DNA from 4 places in the Bradyrhizobium sp. Ken51 genome. Region 1 is predicted to be linked to each of the others. Evidence: predicted binding sites of a transcription regulator. Region 1 holds the regulator's gene; each other region holds the start of a gene.

The links. The regulator LexA, encoded in region 1, represses DNA repair genes until DNA is damaged. The targets are predictions, from matches to a motif close to TGTTCNNNNTGTGTTCNG.
Region 2: a site for LexA is predicted at 2,987-3,004, ahead of AC0L27_RS26345 (nucleoid-associated protein). Genes of this name have one in related genera too.
Region 3: a site for LexA is predicted at 3,054-3,071, ahead of uvrA (excinuclease ABC subunit UvrA). Genes of this name have one in related genera too.
Region 4: a site for LexA is predicted at 3,216-3,233, ahead of AC0L27_RS22540 (single-stranded DNA-binding protein). Genes of this name have one in related genera too.

What each region holds. Positions count from the first base shown of each region.
Region 1 is NZ_JBVVPB010000034.1:49,777-54,782, reverse strand. It holds gene AC0L27_RS34855 (GAF domain-containing protein) at 1-330, opposite strand, end outside; gene AC0L27_RS34850 (hypothetical protein) at 554-988, opposite strand; gene lexA (transcriptional repressor LexA) at 1,450-2,151, opposite strand; gene AC0L27_RS34840 (molybdopterin molybdotransferase MoeA) at 2,328-3,539, opposite strand; gene AC0L27_RS34835 (hypothetical protein) at 3,768-3,959, opposite strand; gene AC0L27_RS34830 (HAD family hydrolase) at 4,129-4,761, opposite strand; gene AC0L27_RS34825 (alpha-hydroxy acid oxidase) at 4,770-5,006, opposite strand, start outside.
Region 2 is NZ_JBVVPB010000017.1:99,039-104,044, reverse strand. It holds gene AC0L27_RS26360 (amidohydrolase) at 1-1,198, opposite strand, end outside; tRNA gene AC0L27_RS26355 (tRNA-Ile) at 1,457-1,533, opposite strand; gene AC0L27_RS26350 (hypothetical protein) at 1,780-2,436, opposite strand; gene AC0L27_RS26345 (nucleoid-associated protein) at 2,461-2,886, opposite strand; tRNA gene AC0L27_RS26340 (tRNA-Ile) at 3,132-3,207, opposite strand; gene AC0L27_RS26335 (Bug family tripartite tricarboxylate transporter substrate binding protein) at 3,589-4,563, opposite strand; gene AC0L27_RS26330 (TAXI family TRAP transporter solute-binding subunit) at 4,671-5,006, shown strand, end outside.
Region 3 is NZ_JBVVPB010000005.1:232,460-237,465, forward strand. It holds gene AC0L27_RS12255 (ABC transporter substrate-binding protein) at 1-315, opposite strand, end outside; gene uvrA (excinuclease ABC subunit UvrA) at 472-2,988, opposite strand; gene AC0L27_RS12265 (ABC transporter substrate-binding protein) at 3,161-4,402, opposite strand; gene AC0L27_RS12270 (ATP-binding cassette domain-containing protein) at 4,443-5,006, opposite strand, start outside.
Region 4 is NZ_JBVVPB010000013.1:176,400-181,405, reverse strand. It holds gene uvrA (excinuclease ABC subunit UvrA) at 1-1,957, opposite strand, end outside; gene AC0L27_RS22545 (outer membrane protein) at 2,242-2,937, opposite strand; gene AC0L27_RS22540 (single-stranded DNA-binding protein) at 3,398-3,892, shown strand; gene gyrA (DNA gyrase subunit A) at 4,265-5,006, shown strand, end outside.

The sequences.
Region 1 (5,006 bases):
GACATGCGCTTCGTCGTCGCCGCAGAATAGCACCATGACGGCTTGCAGGAATTCACCCGCAAACACCGGCACCGCGACGCCGCAGGTGAGGCCGGCCGCGAGCGCCTGATCGGTCCGTTTGAAATAGGAGTTGGCGAATTTGGTGAGGATCACGGGGTGGCCCGCGGCCCAAGCCTTGCCCGGAAGTCCCTCGTCATACCCGAAGTGCAGCTCTTCGCTGACGGCCTTGAACGCGGACAGCCCTTCGTCGTAGAGGCCGCCACCAAACTCCAGCCGCATGCGCGTCCGATCGGGCACCCAGAGTTCAACGACGCGAAGGAAGGTTTTCATCGAGCGTGTCCGCCGTCTCAAGCCCTGACAGCATCGGTCATTTGGCTGCGAAGCGGACGTTCAAACTTCAGGCAGGGCGGCTCAAACTTCGTGCGGCGGAGAGGTGCAACGGCTTGGTCCATCCGATTGGATTTCGCGGACGCAAGCCACACCATCTCGCCGGCCGCGGCCGGCGATGGCAATTCAATCCTGACCCCCGACCTCGTAGCCGGAGGCGGCTGTGTCAGCCGATCGGCAGGTGCGTGACGGTCGGCTGCCGGTCGGCGATAATCTGCACCTTGTGCTCGCGCTCGGCGACCGACTGAGTTACCGGCAGCTGCAGCACGGTCGCGCGCTGGCCTTCGACGAGCTGCGTCACCAGCACATATTTACCGTCGGGGAATTCGATCGCGTCATGATGGCGGTCGGGAATGTGCGGATCCATCTTGCCGAACTTACCCACGCGGGAATTGATCGTGCGTGTCCAGATCCAGCGATTGTCGTAGCGGACGTCGTCGGCGAAGGCGAGCTCCGTTCCTGGCAGCAGGCAGACGGCAACAGACGGATCGGCTGCGGAGGCGAAGCCGCGCGTCGAGGTGCCGCGGAAGCTTGTCGTGACGATCGTCTCGCCGACTTCGGCGGGGCGCGACGCGACGGCATGCAGGCTGTAGTCACACATCGGGTGCTCCTCATGCTGGGATAGCTACCCGCGTCTCTTATCGAGGCGCAGGCCTCTATCAGAGTGGAAGCACGAACGCTCTGCTTGGTTATGGGCAAATCTGCGGCTGGCTTCTGCAAGCCGCGATCACATTATCTTTCCCGAATTCAATAGGAACAAAGCCCGTTGCGATGCATTCGGGAGGCGCATGCGCGAATATTGCCGGCTTGGCTGCAGCGGTCGAACTTGATCGCTGGCCGGTGTTTCCTCGAACACTTGAGCCGCGAAGCGGTGCTGTTTGAAGCCGTGCTGTTTCGTTGGCGTCGTGAGGAGCCAGCCCCGGAGGAGGGGCCGGATAGTCTGTGCAGAACCAGAACGACTATCCAGCCGGAGCGGACGATGATCCGCTCCAATCTCTGACCGGCGATGCCGGTGGAAGCGCGCGAGGCGCCAAGCACTTCCGGTATGAAGCACTTCCGGTATCAGTACTTCCGGTAAAGCCCGATCAGCTTGCCCTGAATCTTCACCCGGTTGGGCGGCAGGATGCGGACCTCATAGGCCGCGTTGGCGGGCTCGAGCGCGATCGATGCACCGCGACGGCGGAAGCGCTTCAGCGTCGCTTCCTCGTCGTCGATCAGCGCCACCACGATGTCGCCGGTATCGGCGCTCTCGTTGCGCTGGATCAGTGCCATGTCGCCGTCAAGAATGCCGGCCTCGACCATGGAATCGCCGCGCACTTCGAGCGCGTAATGCTCGCCCGAGCCGAGCATGTCAGGCGGTACGCTGATGGTATGGCTGCGGGTCTGCAACGCCTCGATCGGCGTGCCGGCCGCGATGCGGCCCATCACCGGCACCGCAACGGGACGCTCGCCCTCGTCAGCCGGCAGGCTGGAGCTCGCACGCACCTTGCCGAGATTGCCCTCGATGACGCTCGGCGTGAAGCCGCGCCGGCTGCCTGCGGCTGCCTGGAGCTCCGGCAGCTTAATGACTTCAATCGCACGGGCGCGGTTGGGCAGGCGTCGGATGAAGCCACGCTCCTCGAGCGCCGTGATCAGGCGATGGATGCCCGACTTCGAGCGCAGGTCGAGCGCATCCTTCATCTCGTCGAAGGAAGGCGGCACGCCACTTTCCTTCAGACGTTCACTGATGAACCGCAGAAGCTCGTATTGTTTGCGCGTTAACATCTCGACCAAAGTCCCCCGGTTGATGTCGTCCGATTCCGAGACGCTGAATTCGGCTATATGCCGCTACATGCTCGAAACAAATCATGAACGGACACTATATGTTCGATACATGTTCCGCAACTGCTTAATTTACCGTGAACAGAGCAAAGTTCGCGGAACGCGCGTTGCCGAGGCGCTCAGACGGGGAGCCGCAATACTTCGCAAGCCGTGCCGGCTTCGGCCTTCGGCGCAAACGGAGCGCGCACGAGAAGTACCTGTGCTGCAGCGAGATTCGCAAGCAGCGAAGAATCCTGATGGTTGACGGGAAGAACGACGCGTGTGCCGTCGTCACGCTCCTCCAGATGCGCGCGCAGATAGTCCTCGCGCTGGTCGTTGGCGCCGACGTCGCGGCCGAGCACGGCGCTTTCACGGCGATGGTGAATCACAGAACGGCCAGACAGGGCGCGAATCAGAGGCACCAGGAACAGGAAAGCGCACACGTAGGACGACACGGGATTGCCCGGCAGGCCGATCACACCCATTGTGCCGAGCCGACCGTGCATCATCGGCTTGCCTGGCCGCATCGCGATTTTCCAGAACGCCATCGCGATGCCTTCGTCCCTCAGTGCCTGCTGGACCAGATCGTGGTCGCCGACCGATGCGCCGCCGGTCGTGATCAGGATGTCGGCGCCGCTCTCGCGGGCGCGGCGGATGCCGGCGGTGGTGGCCTCCAGCGTGTCGGCGGCAATACCGAGGTCGATGGTCTCGGCGCCCTCCCTGCGGGCGAGTGCGTGCAGGGCGTAGCCGTTGGAATAGACGATCTGGCCGTGACCGGGCGTGGTGCCCGGCATCACCAGCTCGTCGCCGGTGGCGAGAATCGCGACCTTCGGACGCCTGAAAACGGCAAGGTGCGGATGGTTCATCCCGGCGGCGAGCGCGAGGTCGCGCTCGGTGAGACGGCTTCCCTTGCGCAGGAGCACGTCGCCCTCGCGGAAATCGACGCCGGCGGGACGGATGTGCCGTCCGGCGATCGCGGCTTCCTTGATCGTGATACGCTTGCCGGCGGCGACCGTGTCCTCCTGGATCACGACGGCGTCCGCGCCACCGGGAACGACGCCGCCGGTGAAGATCCGCACGGCCTCGCCGGCGCCGACCGTCCCCGCGAACGGTCGGCCTGCCGCGACTTCGCCGATGACGGTGAGCTCCGAATCGATCGTCGCGGCATCGGCCGCGCGCACCGCGTAGCCGTCCATCGCGGACATCGCCTGCGGCGGCTGCGTACGTCGCGCCGCGACGTCACGCGCGAGCACGCGATGGTAGGCCTCGTCGAGGGAAATCATGTCTTCCGGCAGCGGCTCTGCACCCGCCAGCACTGCGGCAAGCGCGTCAGAAACCGGCATCAAGGCCACGGCGAAAACTCCTGCTCGGCACGTTCGGGCGAATGTTCCGCAAGTCTTCTAGCCGAGCGCGGGCGCGGAGGCAAAAACGGCTGAACGGGCGCAGTCATTCCCGCCGCTTCATGTTGTTCCGGAAGCCGGGATCAAGCGCGTCGCGCCATGATCCGAAGGAGGTTACAGATCGGCAGGATAGTGGTCATGGTAAGACGAGAACGACGTGCGCCCCCCGGCCTGTATCGATCAGCTCCCTGCCTGCCCGGGAGTTACGTCGGGCGCCTTGGGTCCTTGATCCTTGTCGGGTAGCGGATCGGCTTGGGATTTCAGGTCGGCGGCCTTGCTCACAAGCTTGGCGGAAAGGTCCGAATCTGAAGTTGTCCTGGCGAATTCAAGAAGAAGAGAGGCTTGCTTGGTGAGGTAGGTTTTGCCCAGCACGATGATGCATCCGTCCGTAGAAGTCCCAACGGACTCTAAGAGTCCGGAAGGCGGTATTCCGTTCCCGGAACTCTGTACAAAAATGCACAAAGTGATCGGGTTCCTCAATTCCTTCAAAATTGGTCCCGTCGGGCCGTGCCGCCGTGGGTTTCGCGACAAGGGCTCCTCGTCAAATGCCCAATGCCTTCAATGCGTTCCCGACGTCACGCGGCGAAGTCACATGCACGGCCGTCAAGCCGCGCGCCCGCGCTCCCTCGATGTTTTCGGCAAGATCGTCGAAGAACACGATGCGCCCGGCGGGTACGCCGATCGCTGCAACGACGTGGTCGAAGGCCTCCGCATCCGGTTTGCGCAAGCCGATGCTGGACGACAAATAGAGCTCGCGGAAATGGCCGAGGAGGTCGGCATATTCCCTTGAGAAATGGTCCACGTGCGGCCGGTTGGTATTGGAGAAAGCGTAGAGCGGCATCTGCTTCGCTGCCCGCGGCAGCAGCTCGGCGATGTCAGGCATTTCGCCGGCGAAAATCGCGTTCCAGCCTTCCAGGAACTGCGCGTCCGAAATGCCGATTCCGAGCGAGGCTCGCAATGAGGCGAAATAGTCCTCATCGCTGATCTTCCCCATCTCGTGCAACCGATAGGCTTCGCTGTCCCGCACATAGCGCGCGACGAGGGATTCGGGCTTGCAGCCGGCATGTCCCGACCAGCAGGCGATGGCCTTGGAGAAATCGATATCGAGCACCACGCGGCCGAGATCGAACAGAAGCGCATCCGCGCTGCCGGGAGAGAGCGATGTCACCTGCACCCTTTCATTCAGTATCGATATGGCTCGTGGTCGAACAGCGGAAACGCGCTGAACACGCTGGGCGCGTTGGTTGCGGTCGCCTGATGAAGGCAGGATTTGTTGACCTCGGCGAACGAGGTTGCACCCAAGAGGCCGAGGCAGCGCAGCACTTCGTCCTCGAGCAGCTCCAGCATGCGCGCCACGCCGGCTTCGCCGGCCGCCGCCAGCGCCCAGCATTGCAGCCGGCCGATGCCGACGAGGTCGGC
Region 2 (5,006 bases), on a different contig from region 1:
CCTGCATGGTCCAGCCGACACCGAGGGCTTTCATGCGCGCCAGTGTTTCGGGCGAGGTGTTGTCGAGATGGGCGATGGACCAGCGCAACGGCGCGAGCGGCGTCTCCTTGTTGACCTCGTCATAGAGGTCCAGGAGGTGATGGACGGATTTGTCTTCCTGCCAGTGGATGGTGACTGTCAGCCCTTGCTTGGCCGCCCAGCGAATGATTTCGCGGAACTTGTCCTTGGCGGCCGCGTCGGGCGCATTGTTGTTGTACATGGCGCCGGTGATCCGCTCGCCTAGTCCGTTGAACCGCAGCATGTCGTCGCCGAATCCCATCGGCAGGAACGGCGTGAGGGTCTTGTACTCCTCGAATTCCGCGCCGACATTCTGGGCGAACAGGCTGAAGGCAACCCGAACCGAAAGTGATTTGTCACGCCAGAGCTTTTGCAGGGCGGCGTAATGGCTGGGATAAATGCTGAAGCCGCCGGGATCCACGATCCCGGTCACGCCAAGACGATTGAGCTCCATGAAGAACTGCCGGGTGCCGGCGACATTCTCTTCGAAATTCGGCCTCGGCAGCCGATCGAACAGCGCGGAGATACTGACAATGGAACCGTTGAGCCAGCCCGTGCTGTCGCCCGATGCGGCTGTGATACCGGCCGGCAATTGATCCGCGGAAATCCCGAGCGCTTGCTGCGCTTTTGGCGTCATCAGCACCGCCGAATAGAACAACTGGATGTAAGCCGGATTGTCGGGAACGGCCGACATCACCTCGGCGAGCGTTGGCCGCCGCTTCTCCGCAAATTGCAATTCGCTCCAGCCACCGGCCACGATGATCCAGGACGCCGGGCGCGCCTTTGCCGCCTGGCGCAAGCGTTCCATGGCCTCGCCAATGGTCTTCGCGCCGATCCAGTTGACCTCGGTTGCGTAGGTGAGGCCGGCGCGCACGGCGTGAATATGGGAATCGATCAATCCCGGAATGATGGTGCGTCCACCTGCGTCGACACGGCGCGTCGCGGGCCCGATCAGGCCTTCCATGGCATCGTTGCCGCCAATCGCGACGATCTTGCCGTCGCGGACTGCGAGAGCCTGCGCGATCGTCGATGCGGGATCCAGCGTCACGAGCTTTGCGTTCGTGACAATAAGGTCGGCCTTTTGTGCGTAAGCCAAACTGGCCCAGCACGAGATCACCAAAATCGCCAGAAGCTTTCGCATACTCAGTCCCGACATGAGAGAGGCCGAAGCGGCGCCACACATCCGCCGCCGGATGCGCCCGCGGAGATCGCGTGTCGCAACGGAGAGTGTCGCGATCCTGAGCATGTCTGGCACCAACAAAATCAGCCGATCCACCGGAAAATTTGGTAACGGCTCAAGCAATTGATTGTTGGGCTTTGGCGCGGCGGCCTTCGCCCGCTTCGCTTGTCATTTATGGCTCCGGCTTGCCGAGCCGAAGCTCGCGAAGCGAGCGAAGGCTGGCGGACCCGGCAGGGCTCGAACCCGCAACCAGACCGTTATGAGCGGCCGGCTCTAACCATTGAGCTACAGGCTCCGCCGCGAGACGGCCGCGAAAGCTGCGGCCGGCAAGGGTGCGCGGTTCGTTTACAATCTTGAGCTTACGAGCCCATGTATTGAGTGCACGTGATCAGAAGCTTTCGATCCGCGAACGCGTCAGGGGTTTATTACGTGCAATTTGATCGTGCCTTCGAACTTGCGAAACAATCGGGTTCGTTGAGTGCACTATCAGCGCAATTCTTCTCATCGTAGTTCCGACAGTGAAAGCGTCACCGAGGCCTCGATCACTGAAATTGCTCCCGCTCTTCCCGCCCCGGCATCATTTGCTTGAGGTTTTCGAGAACAGACATGAGGTAGTGCGTCTGCCGTAGATACTCAGAAGCCTCGTTTTCATCGGGCAGGTTGGGCGAATGAGCTATAAGGTTTCTCGCATCCCGCAGCGTATCGTAAAGCTTGCCAATGCTCGGCGGTACGTTTCCCCGCGCCACCATCGAATACATGACCGAGGATGGCGAGGCGGGATCGAGACCCATTCGGTCAGCAATCTCAAACAGCAGTTTATCGACTTCATCGAGTCCAGAGAGCACCTTCCCGAACGCCGAACTCATTAAAAGTTGCCGGCGCATCTCCTTGCGATGCACAAAGCCCTTGGCAATCCTGTCCCGTTTTTCATCGGGCGAGAGCGAATCGTGACGCGGATCGGGCTTCGCCGGCTCGGTTTCTCGTGTTGGTGTGAGTTGCGGCGTCGGCTCATACTCGATGATCTTGGCGCCCTCTTCTAGCTTTTTCTTCCATGTGAGCTTTGCCCCACCAAAGCTAAACTCCTCGATACGTTCAGCCAGGACACCCAGGTGCTTTCTCAGCAGTATCAGTAAAACGATAACGACCAACGGCCACATGGCATGACCCGTCATCGCGGCGATAAACGTAAAAACGTCCATAACGCTACCTTTGCTTGCTGGCAGCTAATGTTTCCTCCGCATCGAGGATATCGCTGCGCCCAACTTGTCATTGACGATCGCGATCATCAAAAACTGTTTAGACTCATCCTCGAAATGCACGAAGAAAACATGTCCGCCGGTAGCCCCAGGCTTGCGGCGCGCTTGCGTCACCAATGTAGTCATCAGCGAATTGGTTAGAGCCTTAAAGTCTTTGCTCCCACCGTCGAGGTAAGTCCTGAGATAGGTCTGCGTTGGAAAGTGGACACTGTCGCTTGAGAACTTGCCGTGCGACTTAGACGCACGCCGGGCGTACAGACGGTGAAGCTCGTCGACAACGCGATTTACGGTGACACCTTTCTTCAAATCGGTCTTGCCAACTACAAACTCAAAATCGTTTTCGCCTTTGCGGCGCAAATCATGAATCGCGACGTGAAAAATCTTGCTTGGCACAGGCACTCCCCCAGCTAATTCTTGATAACGTATCGCTCGGTACGGGGGTGGTCACGTCCAAACAACAATGCCAAGTTGCGCGGAAGGTCGGGATTGACATAAGAACAAATAGAGAACATAGATGGCGTGTGCCCGGAGTCAATAGGAGAGAGCGGAGAAGGGCTTCGCTTCCGGCAGTCTCTTCATTTCGTCAAGCATCCAGAACAGATTGTGGCCCAGTGCTAGCGACCTAATTGGATTCGCACTGGTGGGCCCGGCAGGACTCGAACCTGCAACCAGACCGTTATGAGCGGCCGGCTCTAACCATTGAGCTACAGGCCCCGCCGCGAGACGGCTCGCGGGACTGCGCGGCCGGCAACGGTGCGCGGTTCGTTTACAGGGACGGAGGCGGGGGTGCAATGCTGGCGCCGGCGCTTGCAAACGTTGGCGCGGCAAGGCCTGAGATTTTTGAATAACCGAAATTTGCGATGATGCCCTTATAGTCCTGTTTTGCCCGACGGCGCAAGCCCACCTCGCCGAGCCTTCGCCCCCGTCCCCTGGCAATCGCGCCAGGGGGCTCGGTTTTCGATTCTGTAACCCCTTGTAATCCCAAGATGTTTCTACTGTGCATGGGGTTGTTTTCGCACATTTTGTCGGGAGGGGTCTTTCGATCCCCTCCGACGTCTCGTTGGCGCGCTGCAGGCGCGCGGCAGTTCCCCGGCGCTAGTCCACCGACACGCCGGCGAACTCCACCACCTTGCGCCACTTCTCGGTCTCGTCGGTGACCAGCTTGCCGAACTCGGCCGGCGTCATCGGCTTGGGGATGCCGCCGGTCTCGGTGAGGCGCGCGACCAGCTTCGGGTCCTTCAGCGCCTCGTTGACGGCCTTGTTGAGGATCTCGATCACATCAGGCGGCGTGCCCTTCGGCGCGGAGATGCCGTAGAAGCCGACCGATTCGAAGCCGGGCAACGTCTCGGCGATCGCGGGCACGTCCGGCACGCTCGGCCAGCGCTGCGGCGAGGTGACGCCGAGCGCGCGGACATTGCCGCCCTTGGCCTGCTCCATCGCGGAGGGGAGGTTGTCGAAGATCAGCTGCACCTTGTTGGAGATGATGTCGGGGAAGGCGATCGCCGAGCCCCGATAGGGCACGTGCACCATGTCGCACTTGGACATCACCTTGAACAGCTCCGCCGACATGTGCACCGAGGTGCCGTTGCCGGACGAGGCAAAGGAGATCTTGCCGGGATTGGCCTTGCAGTAGTCGATGAACTCCTGAACCGTCTTCGCCGGGAACGCGTTGGAGACGACCAGCATGTTGGTGAGCTGCATGATGCTGGCGACCGGCACGGTGTCGCGCAGGAAGTCGAACGGCAGCTTCTTGTAGAGCGAGGTCGAGATCGCGTTGTTGGGCGCGACGAACAGCAGCGTGTAGCCGTCTGGCGGTGAGGTGATCGCGGCAGCGGCCGCGATGTTGCCGCCGGAGCCGGTGCGGTTCTCTACGATGAATTGCTGGCCGAAGCGGTCGGTCAGCCACTGCGCCATGATCCGCGCCACGATGTCGACCGGGCCGCCGGCGGAGAAGCCGATGATCCAGTGCACGGGACGGTCGGGATAAGCGGCGGAGGCGGGAGGTGCGGCGCCCAACAGCGTTGAAAGGAAAACCAGCCCGAAAACACTGTTACGCAAAATTCGCAACATGACGCCTCCCATTGTTCTATTGTCGTTGAGCTGCATGCTTTCACAAAAACGGGGCGCTGCCTACATCGCCGCAAGTCGATGTTGACGCGCCCCCGCCGGGACCGACCATGAGATTCGCGATCACCCTTGTTCTCGGCGCGGCGCTGCTTTCAAGCCCCGCCATCGCTCAAACCGGAGGCAACGCCATTCCGAGCACGACACCCGGCCTGACGATCAGCCTGGGCACCGCGACGCCCGGCGGCGGCTTTCCGCTCTATGGCAACGCCTTTGCGCAGGCGATGAACGCGGCCGATCCGCAAGCCATCATCGCCCCGCGCAACACCAAAGGCAGCAACGAGAACGTTCCGCTGCTGGAGAAGGGCGAGCTCGATCTCGCTCTGGTCGCGGGCGAGCCGGCCTATGAAGCCTTCGCCGGCATCGGCCGCGCGCCGGTACGGTTGAAG
Region 3 (5,006 bases), on a different contig from region 1:
GATGTCGATCTTTTCCTGGCTGATCAGCCGCTCGGCCTCGTTGATCGCCACGTCGGCCTTGCTCTGCGAGTCCGCCGCAACAGGCACGATCTTGGTCTTGCCGCCGATGCCGCCCTTTTCGTTGACGAGGTCGATGGCGATCTGGGCACCGACCGAGGAGGCGACCGAGCCGCCGGCGGCGAACGGACCGGTGAGGTCGTAGATCAGGCCGATGCGCAAATTCTCGGCTTGCGCCTGGGCCCGTGTCCAATCGAGGCTGAGTGCGGCGGCCGCGGCCGCCGAGCTCTTCAGCAGCTGCCTGCGTGAAGTCGGCATTCTATCCTCCCTCAAAAACCGTCTTATGATTTGGTCTTGTTATTCTTTTTCGAAGTATGGGGAGCGGGGCGCCGGAAAGTCAACATGGCGAAAGTCGGGGGCCGGCCTCCGCGTCGCAGAACGCAATTGCGAAATGGGCCGCGACGAGATCGCGCGCTACTGTTTCAAGCGACGGGCGAGATAGCTGGCGGTCTTCCCGCCGGCTTCGGCGACCTCTCGCGGCGTCCCCGACGCGACGATACGGCCGCCTTCGTCGCCGGCGCCGGGACCGAGGTCGATGATCCAGTCGCTATGAGAGACGACATCCATGTCGTGCTCGACCACGACCACGCTGTTGCCGGCATCCACGATGCGCTCGAGCTGGGCGATCAGCCGCTCGACATCCCTGGGATGAAGACCGGTGGTCGGCTCATCCAGCACATAGAGTGTGTGACCGCGTTGCGGCCGCATGAGCTCGGTCGCGAGCTTGATGCGCTGGGCTTCTCCGCCCGACAATTCGGTGGCGGATTGGCCGAGGCGGATATAGCCGAGGCCGACCTCGCGGACGACCGATAGCGACCGGTTCAGCGTTGGATCTCCGCGGAAGAATTCGAAGGCCTCGTCGACGCGCATCGCCAGCACATCCGCGATGGATTTCCCGCGGATATTCACCTCCAGCGTCTTGTCGTTGTAACGCGCGCCCTTGCAGGTCGGGCAGGGTGCGTAGACGCTGGGCAGGAACAGAAGCTCGACGCAGACAAATCCCTCGCCTTCGCAGGTGCTGCATCGGCCTTTCGCGACATTGAACGAGAAGCGCCCGGCATCGTAGCGGCGGGATTTTGCCTGCGGCGTCGCGGCGAACAGTTTCCGGACGTGGTCGAACAGGCCGGTATAGGTGGCAAGGTTCGATCGTGGCGTGCGGCCGATCGGCTTCTGATCCACCACGACGAGGCGATCGATCTGGTCGAGGCCGGCGGCAATCTTTCCGCCCAATGTCTCGACGGTGGGTGCTGCCAGGCTGTCGTCGTCCGCGTCCGCGGCCCGTGTATGGCCGAGATGCTCCGCCACGGCATCGACGAGGAATTGGCTGATCAGGCTCGATTTGCCGGAGCCCGATACGCCGGTCACGCTGGCGAGAACCCCCAGCGGGACATCGACGTCGAGGCCGCGAAGATTGTTGCGGGTCACACCCCGGACTTTCAGATGCGCCTTCGGCTCGCGGCGGACCGTCGGCGGCGGCTTTCGTGGATGCGCGAGATAATGGGCGGTTCGCGATTGCGCGACCTGCCCGAGCCCTGCGGGCGGTCCGCTGTAGAGGATGTTGCCGCCGCCTTCGCCGGCGTCCGGCCCGACGTCGACCAGCCAGTCGGCATGCCTGATCACCTCGATCTCGTGCTCGACCACGAAGATCGAATTGCCCGCGTGCTTCAGCCGGTCCAGCGCCCGCAGCAGCGCCTCGGTGTCGGCGGGATGCAGACCTGCCGACGGTTCGTCGAGCACGTAGACGACGCCGAACAGGTTGGAGCGGACCTGTGTCGCAAGTCGGAGCCGCTGCAACTCGCCCGGCGACAGCGTCGGTGTGCTGCGTTCGCAAGCGAGATAGCCAAGCCCAAGGTCGAGCAGGACGGCCAGTCGCGCCGACAGATCCTCGCAGATCCGCCTGGCGACGATGGTCTTCTCCGATGCGCCATCCGTCGCAGCCTTTGCGAACGGCTTCATCAACTCCTGCAGCTTCTTGAGCGGCAGATGAGACATCTCGGCGATATCAAGGCCGTCGAACTTGACCTTGAGCGCCTCTGGCTTCAATCGCGTGCCGTGGCAGGTCGGGCAGTCCTGGGTGATCATGAATTGCGCGACGCGGCGCTTCATCATCGCACTCTCGGACTTGGCATAGGTCTGCATCACGTAGCGCTTGGCGCCGGTGAACGTGCCCTGATAGCTCGGCTCCTCCTTGCGGCGAAGAGCGCGTTTGACCTCGGCCGCAGTGTAACCGGCATAGACCGGAACGGTCGGCTGCTCCTCCGTGAACAGAATCCAGTCGCGGTCCTTCCTGGGCAGCTCACGCCAGGGCTTGTCCACGTCGTAGCCCAGCGTGGTCAGGATGTCCCTGAGGTTCTGTCCCTGCCAGGCACTCGGCCAGGCCGCGATGGCGCGCTCGCGAATGGTCAGGGTGTCGTCGGGTACCATGGACTTTTCGGTGACGTCGAGCATCCTGCCGATACCGTGGCAGGTCGGGCAGGCGCCTTCCGGCGTGTTCGGCGAGAACGATTCCGCATAGAGCATCTTTTGTCCGCGCGGGTAATCGCCGGCACGGGAATAGAGCATCCTGAGCAGGTTCGAGATGGTCGTCACGCTGCCGACGGACGATCTCGTCGTCGGGGCGCCGCGCTGCTGCTGGAGCGCGACGGCGGGCGGCAGGCCTTCGATGTCGTCGACCTCCGGGATTTGCATCTGGTGGAAGAGGCGCCGCGCGTAAGGCGACACCGATTCCAGATATCGCCGTTGCGCCTCGGCGTAGATCGTCCCAAAGGCGAGCGAGGATTTCCCGGACCCCGACACGCCCGTGAACACGACGAGGGCGTTGCGCGGAATGCTGACGTCGACGTTCCTGAGGTTGTGCTCACGCGCGCCGCGCACGCGAACGAAGCCGTCGTCCTGCACCAGGCCATCGGGTTGTCTTGGTCGGTCGTCCATCTGGCTGCTCCGGCCCACGCATGGAAGGTAACGGCAGGATCGCAGGATGGGTCCACCGACGCCAGCGTACCGGTTGCGTTCTGCACAAAGCGAAGGCCCGTCGCGGTTGACGCGACGGGCCTTGCAAGGGTGATGGGCGCTCGGTACCGAGCCCGATGCGCTGCCTGACGTATTACTGCGACAGCTTCACGAAGCTCGGGAACTTCAGCTTGCCCTCCGCGATCTTCTCCGGCCAGACCACGACCTGCTTGGAGTCCTGCCACTGGAAGACCAGACCTGACACGGTCGTCGGACCGGACTTGATGCCGTGGGTGAACTCGTCGTCCTTGCCGTAGAACTGAATGCGGCCGATCGTGCCCTCGTAGTCGGTCTTTTCGAGTTCAGTGACCATCTTGTCGGAATCGGTCGAGCCCGCACGCGTGATCGCCTCCGTAATGAAGTAGACCTCGTCATAGGCGGTGTAGCCGGTATAGGCCGGCGGCGAGCCGAACTTGGCCTTGAACGCCGCCGCGAACGGCTTCGTCTTGGACGTCACGGCGACGTCGGGCGTTGCGACCGCCAGCGACGGGACGCCGTCGGCGGCGCCATTGGTGTCCTTCCAGAAGGTCGGGCTCAGCGCCTGCGCGCTGATGCCGAACATCGGAATCGGCACCTGCTGGTTCTTCCACTGCACCGTCGGCTGGACGCCGACATGCGAGATGCCGGTGACGATCACGTCCGGCTTCTTGGCTTCGATGTTGTTGAAGATCGGCGTGAAGTCGGTGGTGTCAGGTGAGAACCGCACGTGCTCGACGACCTTGAGGCCTGCTTTCGGAAGACAGGCCTCGTAGCCGACGTCGAGAGGCTTGGTCCAGGCGGCGTCCTCGCTCATGATCGCGACCGTCTTGAACTTGAGCTTGTCGACCAGCAGATCCTTGGCGGCGTCGCAGACGAGCTGGGCTTGCGCTGCCGAGGTCAGATAGCCGTGAAAGGTGTACTTGTTCTTCTCGTAGTCGTTATGGATCGCCTTGGTGATCTCGTTCGAGGCGGCACCGGGGGTGATCAGTGGCATCTTCAGCCGCGCCGCCCAGGGTTCGAGCGCCAGCACGACTTCACTGATGTAGCTCGCAATCACGGCCGAGACCTTGTCCTCGCTCACCGCGCGCTGGAAGGCACGCACCGAGTCGGCCGAGGAGCTCTTGTTGTCGTAGGTCACGATCTCGACCTTGCGGCCGAGAATGCCGCCCTTGGCGTTGATCTCGTCGGCGGCGATCTGCGCGCCGCCGGGCGTCGCGGCACCGGCGATCGATTGCACTTCAGCGATGACGCCGATCTTGATTGGATCCTTCGATTGCGCGTAGGCGGGAGCGGCAAGGCACAACGCGAGCGCGGAGGCGAGGAGAAAGCTGCTGCTCGGATTCGTCGATGGTCGCATGGTCGTTTCCTTTCGTTTGTTTCTTGTTGATGCTTCCGAACTAAAGAAAATCGGCGCCGGCCTCCGCGGCGAAGCGGCCGGGATCGCCCTCCCAGACGATCCTTGCATGTTCAAGCACATAGACGCGGTCGGCATGCGGAAGCGCGAAGGTCACGTTCTGCTCGCCGAGCAGCACCGTGATCGACGTCGTCTGCCGCAGCCTCGTCAGGGCCTTGGACAAGAGTTCGAGGATGACGGGGGCGAGGCCCAGCGTCGGCTCGTCCAAGATCAGGATCTGAGGCTGCATCATCAGCGCGCGGCCGATCGCCAGCATCTGCTGCTCGCCGCCGGAGAGCGTTTGCGCCATCTGGCCCTGACGCTCTTTCAGGATCGGAAACAGCTCGAACAGCCAGGCAAGCTGTGCCGCGCGCTTGTCGTCGGCCAGATGTTGCCCGCCGAGATCGAGATTTTCCCGCACGCTCATCTCGCCGAACAGCTCGCGCGATTCCGGACACTGCACCAGGCCGCTCCGCGCGATCTTCGCCGGCGTCGTGCCGCGCAGCTTCTCGCCGCCGCGCACGATCTCGCCGCTATAGGGCAGGAAGCCGGAGATGGTGTTGAACAA
Region 4 (5,006 bases), on a different contig from region 1:
TGATGGTGCGGCGATGGTTCGGCGGGCGCCGCTCCGGCACCTCGACCTCGAGCTCGCCGGTGAGATATTTGCCGGTCAGCGAGTTGGGGTTGCGCATGATCTCGGCGGGCGTGCCTTCGGCGATGATGTTGCCGCCATGCATGCCGGCGCCGGGGCCGATGTCGAGCACGTGGTCGGCGAGCAGGATTGCGTCCTCGTCGTGCTCGACCACGATCACGGTGTTGCCGAGGTCACGAAGTCTCTTGAGGGTGTCGAGCAGGCGCGCGTTGTCGCGCTGGTGCAAGCCGATCGAGGGCTCGTCCAACACATAGAGCACGCCTGTCAGGCCCGAGCCGATCTGCGAGGCCAGGCGGATGCGCTGGCTTTCGCCGCCGGAGAGCGTGCCGGAGGAGCGGGAGAGCGTGAGATAGTTGAGGCCGACGTCGAGCAGGAAGGTGAGGCGCTCGCGGATCTCCTTGAGGATGCGGCCGGCGATCTCGTTCTGCTGGGTGTTCAGCGCCTCCGGCACGGTCTCGAACCACGCGCCGGCGCCCTTCACCGACATCTCCGAGATATCGCCGATGTGCTTGCCGCCGATCTTGACGCAGAGCGCCTCGGGCTTGAGCCGAAAGCCGTGGCACGCCTCGCAGGGCACGTCGTGGAAGTACTTCGCGAGCTCCTCGCGCGCCCACTCGCTTTCGGTCTCGCGATAGCGGCGGTTGATGTTGGTGATGACGCCTTCGAACGGCTTTTTGGTGTCGTAGGAGCGGACGCCGTCCTCGTAGGAGAACTTGATCTCGTCCTCGCCGGACCCATGCAGGATCGCGTTCTGCGTCTTCTTGGGCAGATCCTTCCATTTGGTGGTCAGCGTGAACTTGTAGTGCTTGCCGAGCGCAGTCAGCGTCTGGATGTAATAGGGCGACGAGGATTTAGCCCAGGGCGCGATCGCGCCCTTGCCGATGGCGAGCTCCTTGTCGGGGATGACGAGGTCTTCGTCGACATGCTGCTCGACGCCGAGGCCGCCGCACGCGGGGCAGGCGCCATAGGGATTGTTGAACGAGAACAGTCGCGGCTCGATCTCGGGGATGGTGAAGCCGGACACCGGGCATGCGAACTTTTCCGAGAACAGCATGCGCTCGGGTCCGCTCTTGTCGTGGATCTTTGCGGTCTTCTTTTTCTCTTTCTCTTCCGCGGGTGCTGCCGCAGCCGGCGCGTCCGCGAATTCGATGACGGCAAGACCCTCGGCGAGCTTCAGCGCGGTCTCGAAACTTTCGGCGAGGCGCTGGCCGATGTCGGCGCGCACCACGATGCGATCGACCACGACGTCGATGTCGTGCGGGAATTTCTTGTCGAGAACAGGGGCTTCCGCGAGCTCGTGGAAGGCGCCGTCGATCTTGACGCGCTGAAAGCCCTTCTTGAGCCATTCGGCGAGTTCTTTGCGGTACTCGCCCTTGCGGCCGCGCACGACGGGCGCGAGCAGATAGAGCCGCGAGCCCTCGGGCAGCGCCAGCACGCGATCGACCATCTGCGAGACGGTCTGGCTCTCGATCGGCAGGCCGGTGGCGGGCGAATAGGGCACGCCAACGCGTGCCCACAGCAGGCGCATATAGTCGTAGATTTCGGTGACGGTGCCGACGGTGGAGCGCGGGTTCTTGGACGTCGTCTTCTGCTCGATCGAGATCGCCGGCGACAGGCCGTCGATCTGGTCGACATCAGGCTTCTGCATCATCTCCAGGAACTGGCGGGCATAGGCCGACAGCGATTCGACGTAGCGGCGTTGGCCCTCGGCGTAGATGGTGTCGAACGCGAGCGAGGACTTGCCGGAGCCCGACAGCCCCGTGAACACCACCAGCTTGTCGCGGGGAATCTCGACGTCGACGTTCTTGAGGTTGTGCTCGCGCGCGCCACGGATCGTAATTGCGCGCAGGTTTGATCCCGCGTTCTGTTGTTGGCGCTTCGCCTTGATCACTTCATCCATCCTGGTGGTCCTCAGGGAATCCAAAAGCGCGCGATCGCGCCAACGCAATAGGCGCGCTTCGCCCGGAACCGGGATCGGCGCCGATGGGTATGTAAGCGAACGTAGGAAGAACGAGGACGGATTTCCAGTGGGACTTGCGAATCGTCAACCGATTGTTGGCGCGCTGGCGGCATCTGGCAGGAGCAGGGCCTTGCGGAACTGCGCAGGAGCGGCCGGTCAAACAAAAAGGCCGGCGCAAGGCCGGCCTTTCGTAACGCGGATGGCGTTGGAGCTAAGTACTGAACTCAGTACTTGGCGACCACCGGGCCCCCGAAGTGATAGTTCACGCCGACCTGCACGGTGTGGAAGTTGAGCGTGCCGGACGGCAGCGCAGCGCCGAGGCTCGAGAAGTAGTTCTCGCTGCCGAGGCTGCGATAGAGGTACTCGCCCTTGACCGACCACTGCGGAGCGAAGAACGCTTCGACGCCCGCACCGACGGTCCAGCCGGAGTGCCACTTGCTGTCCGAAGCGGTCACGCCGAGCGCGCTGATGCTCAGCTTGTTGTCGATCCAGGCGTAACCACCGGTGCCGTAGAACAGCACCTGGTTGACGGCGTAGCCGATACGGCCGCGCACAGTGCCCATCGCATCGGTCTTCGAGCTGAAGGTGGTGCTGACGACGCCAAATCCGGGGACGGCAACTGGACCAGTCACAGACGCGTTGACGTCAGCCCAGGCGCCATCGGCCTCGATGCCGAACACGACATTGCCGGTCTGCCAATTGTAGCCGGCGGTGCCGCCGACGAAGCCGCCCTGCATCCGCGGGCTGTTCGAATCTTCCCAGGCGCCGCCACCGACGACACCGAGGTAGAAGCCGGTCCAGTTATAAACCGAAGCCATGGCCACCGGGGCCTTGGTGTAGGGGCGCGCCGCGAGATCAGCGGCCGAAGCCGGGGCAGCGAGAGCGAACAAACAGGCCGAAGCCAACAAAACCTTTTTCATTTTCAACTAATCCCAGTCCCAGTTTCTGATTGTGCCTTCCACGATAGGGAAGGGCATCGGACTCACTTGCCCAACTAAGGCCGTACTTACACCATTGAAGCCGCAAGTTGTGTCACTGGAAAGCCACAGCGGCCTGAAAATGGTGCAGTTGCTGACCTATTGTTCCCGTAGAGGGCAAGCCTTCCTTCCTTTCCAGGAACCTACAAAGGTCCATTTGACGCGTGCCTTTTCACAGCACATTGGCGATCGATCCCACACATTCGGTCCTGTCATTCGCCAAGAACAAATCTGGAACGAACTGGAGGTCGATGCTATATGTGGGGATAACCGGAGGGGTGACGGACGGATCGGCGGCCGCAAGCGTTCGGCGAGCGTATAGGGTCGCCTCGACGGGCACGGCGGAACGCGGGGAGCGGACCGGCCTTCTTGAATTCAGTGGCATTCGGAGTGGAGAGCGGAGATGGCGGGAAGCGTCAACAAGGTCATTCTGGTTGGAAATCTCGGCAAGGATCCCGAAATCCGCCGCACCCAGGACGGGCGGCCGATCGCCAATCTGAGCGTCGCCACGTCGGAGACGTGGCGCGACAAGGCGACTGGCGAGCGCAAGGAAAAGACCGAGTGGCACCGCGTCGTGATCTTCAATGAAGGGCTCTGCAAGGTCGCCGAACAATATCTGAAGAAGGGCGCCAAGATTTACGTCGAGGGTGCGCTCCAGACCCGCAAATGGACCGACCAGAGCGGCGTCGAAAAGTACTCCACCGAAGTCGTGCTGCAGGGCTTCAACTCCACCCTGACGATGCTGGACGGTCGTAGCGGCGGCGGAGGCGGCAGCTTCGGCGACGAGCCGGGCGGCGATTTCGGCTCCTCCGGTCCCGTCAGCAGCGCGCCGCGGCGCCCTGTAGCGGCCGGCGGCGGTGGCCGCAACAGCGACATGGACGACGATATCCCGTTCTGAGCGATACCGTTCTGAGAACGCGGCGTCTCGATGCGGACGCGCCGGCCGGATGGGCGGCGCTTCTCATCTCGTGTCAGAAAATCCCGCTAATCGGCAGGACGGGCTCGGGATTTCCGGGCCCGCTTCATGTTTGGGTTGAGTTCGGATTGCGGCTTGGCAAACGCGCTGATGGGGCAGGCTCGGCGCGCGGTTTTCCACGCGTGACCGGCAATTTTGCAAGGTCGATGCGGGGGCTGACCGAGACACTGCTCGCGAGGGCTTAAGTTATTGGAAAAATAGGCGGAAAAAGCGCTTCCCAGATCGCCGCGAGGGTGGTTATCAGAGGCTCGATGCGCTATATGATTCCCAGATAAAACCTCACCGGATTTCCCCTTGGCTGACGACGACGACAAGCCCGGCGACCAGCCGGCGCAACCCTCGGATATTCGCCCCGTCTCCATCTTCGAGGAGATGAAGAAGTCCTATCTCGACTACGCCATGAGCGTGATCGTGGCGCGGGCGCTGCCTGACGCCCGCGACGGTCTCAAGCCGGTGCATCGCCGCATCCTGTACTCGATGAACGAGCAGGGGCACACGCCGGACAAGAAGTACGTCAAGTCCGCCCGCGTGGTCGGTGACGTCATCGGTAAATATCATCCGCATGGCGACCAGTCGATCTACGACGCCATGGTCCGGATGGCGCAGGACTTCTCCATGCGCGTGCCGCTGATCGACGGCCAGGGCAATTTCGGCTCGGTCGACGGCGATCCTCCGGCGGCCTATCGTTATACCGAAGCCCGATTGACCAAGGTGGCGCTGGCTCTGCTGGCCGACATCGACAAGGACACGGTCGACTTCCAGCCGAACTACGACAACAACGAGACCGAACCGTCGGTCTTGCCGGCCAAGTTCCCGAATCTCCTCGTCAACGGCGCCGGCGGCATTGCGGTCGGCATGGCGACCAACATCCCGCCGCACAATCTCGGCGAGGTCATCGACGCCTGCGTCGCGCTGATCGACAACCCCACGCTCACCATCGACGAGCTCATCAACATCGTGCCGGGACCGGATTTCCCGACCGGCGGCGTCATCCTCGGACGGCAGGGCATCCGCGCCGCCTATCACCTCGGCCGCG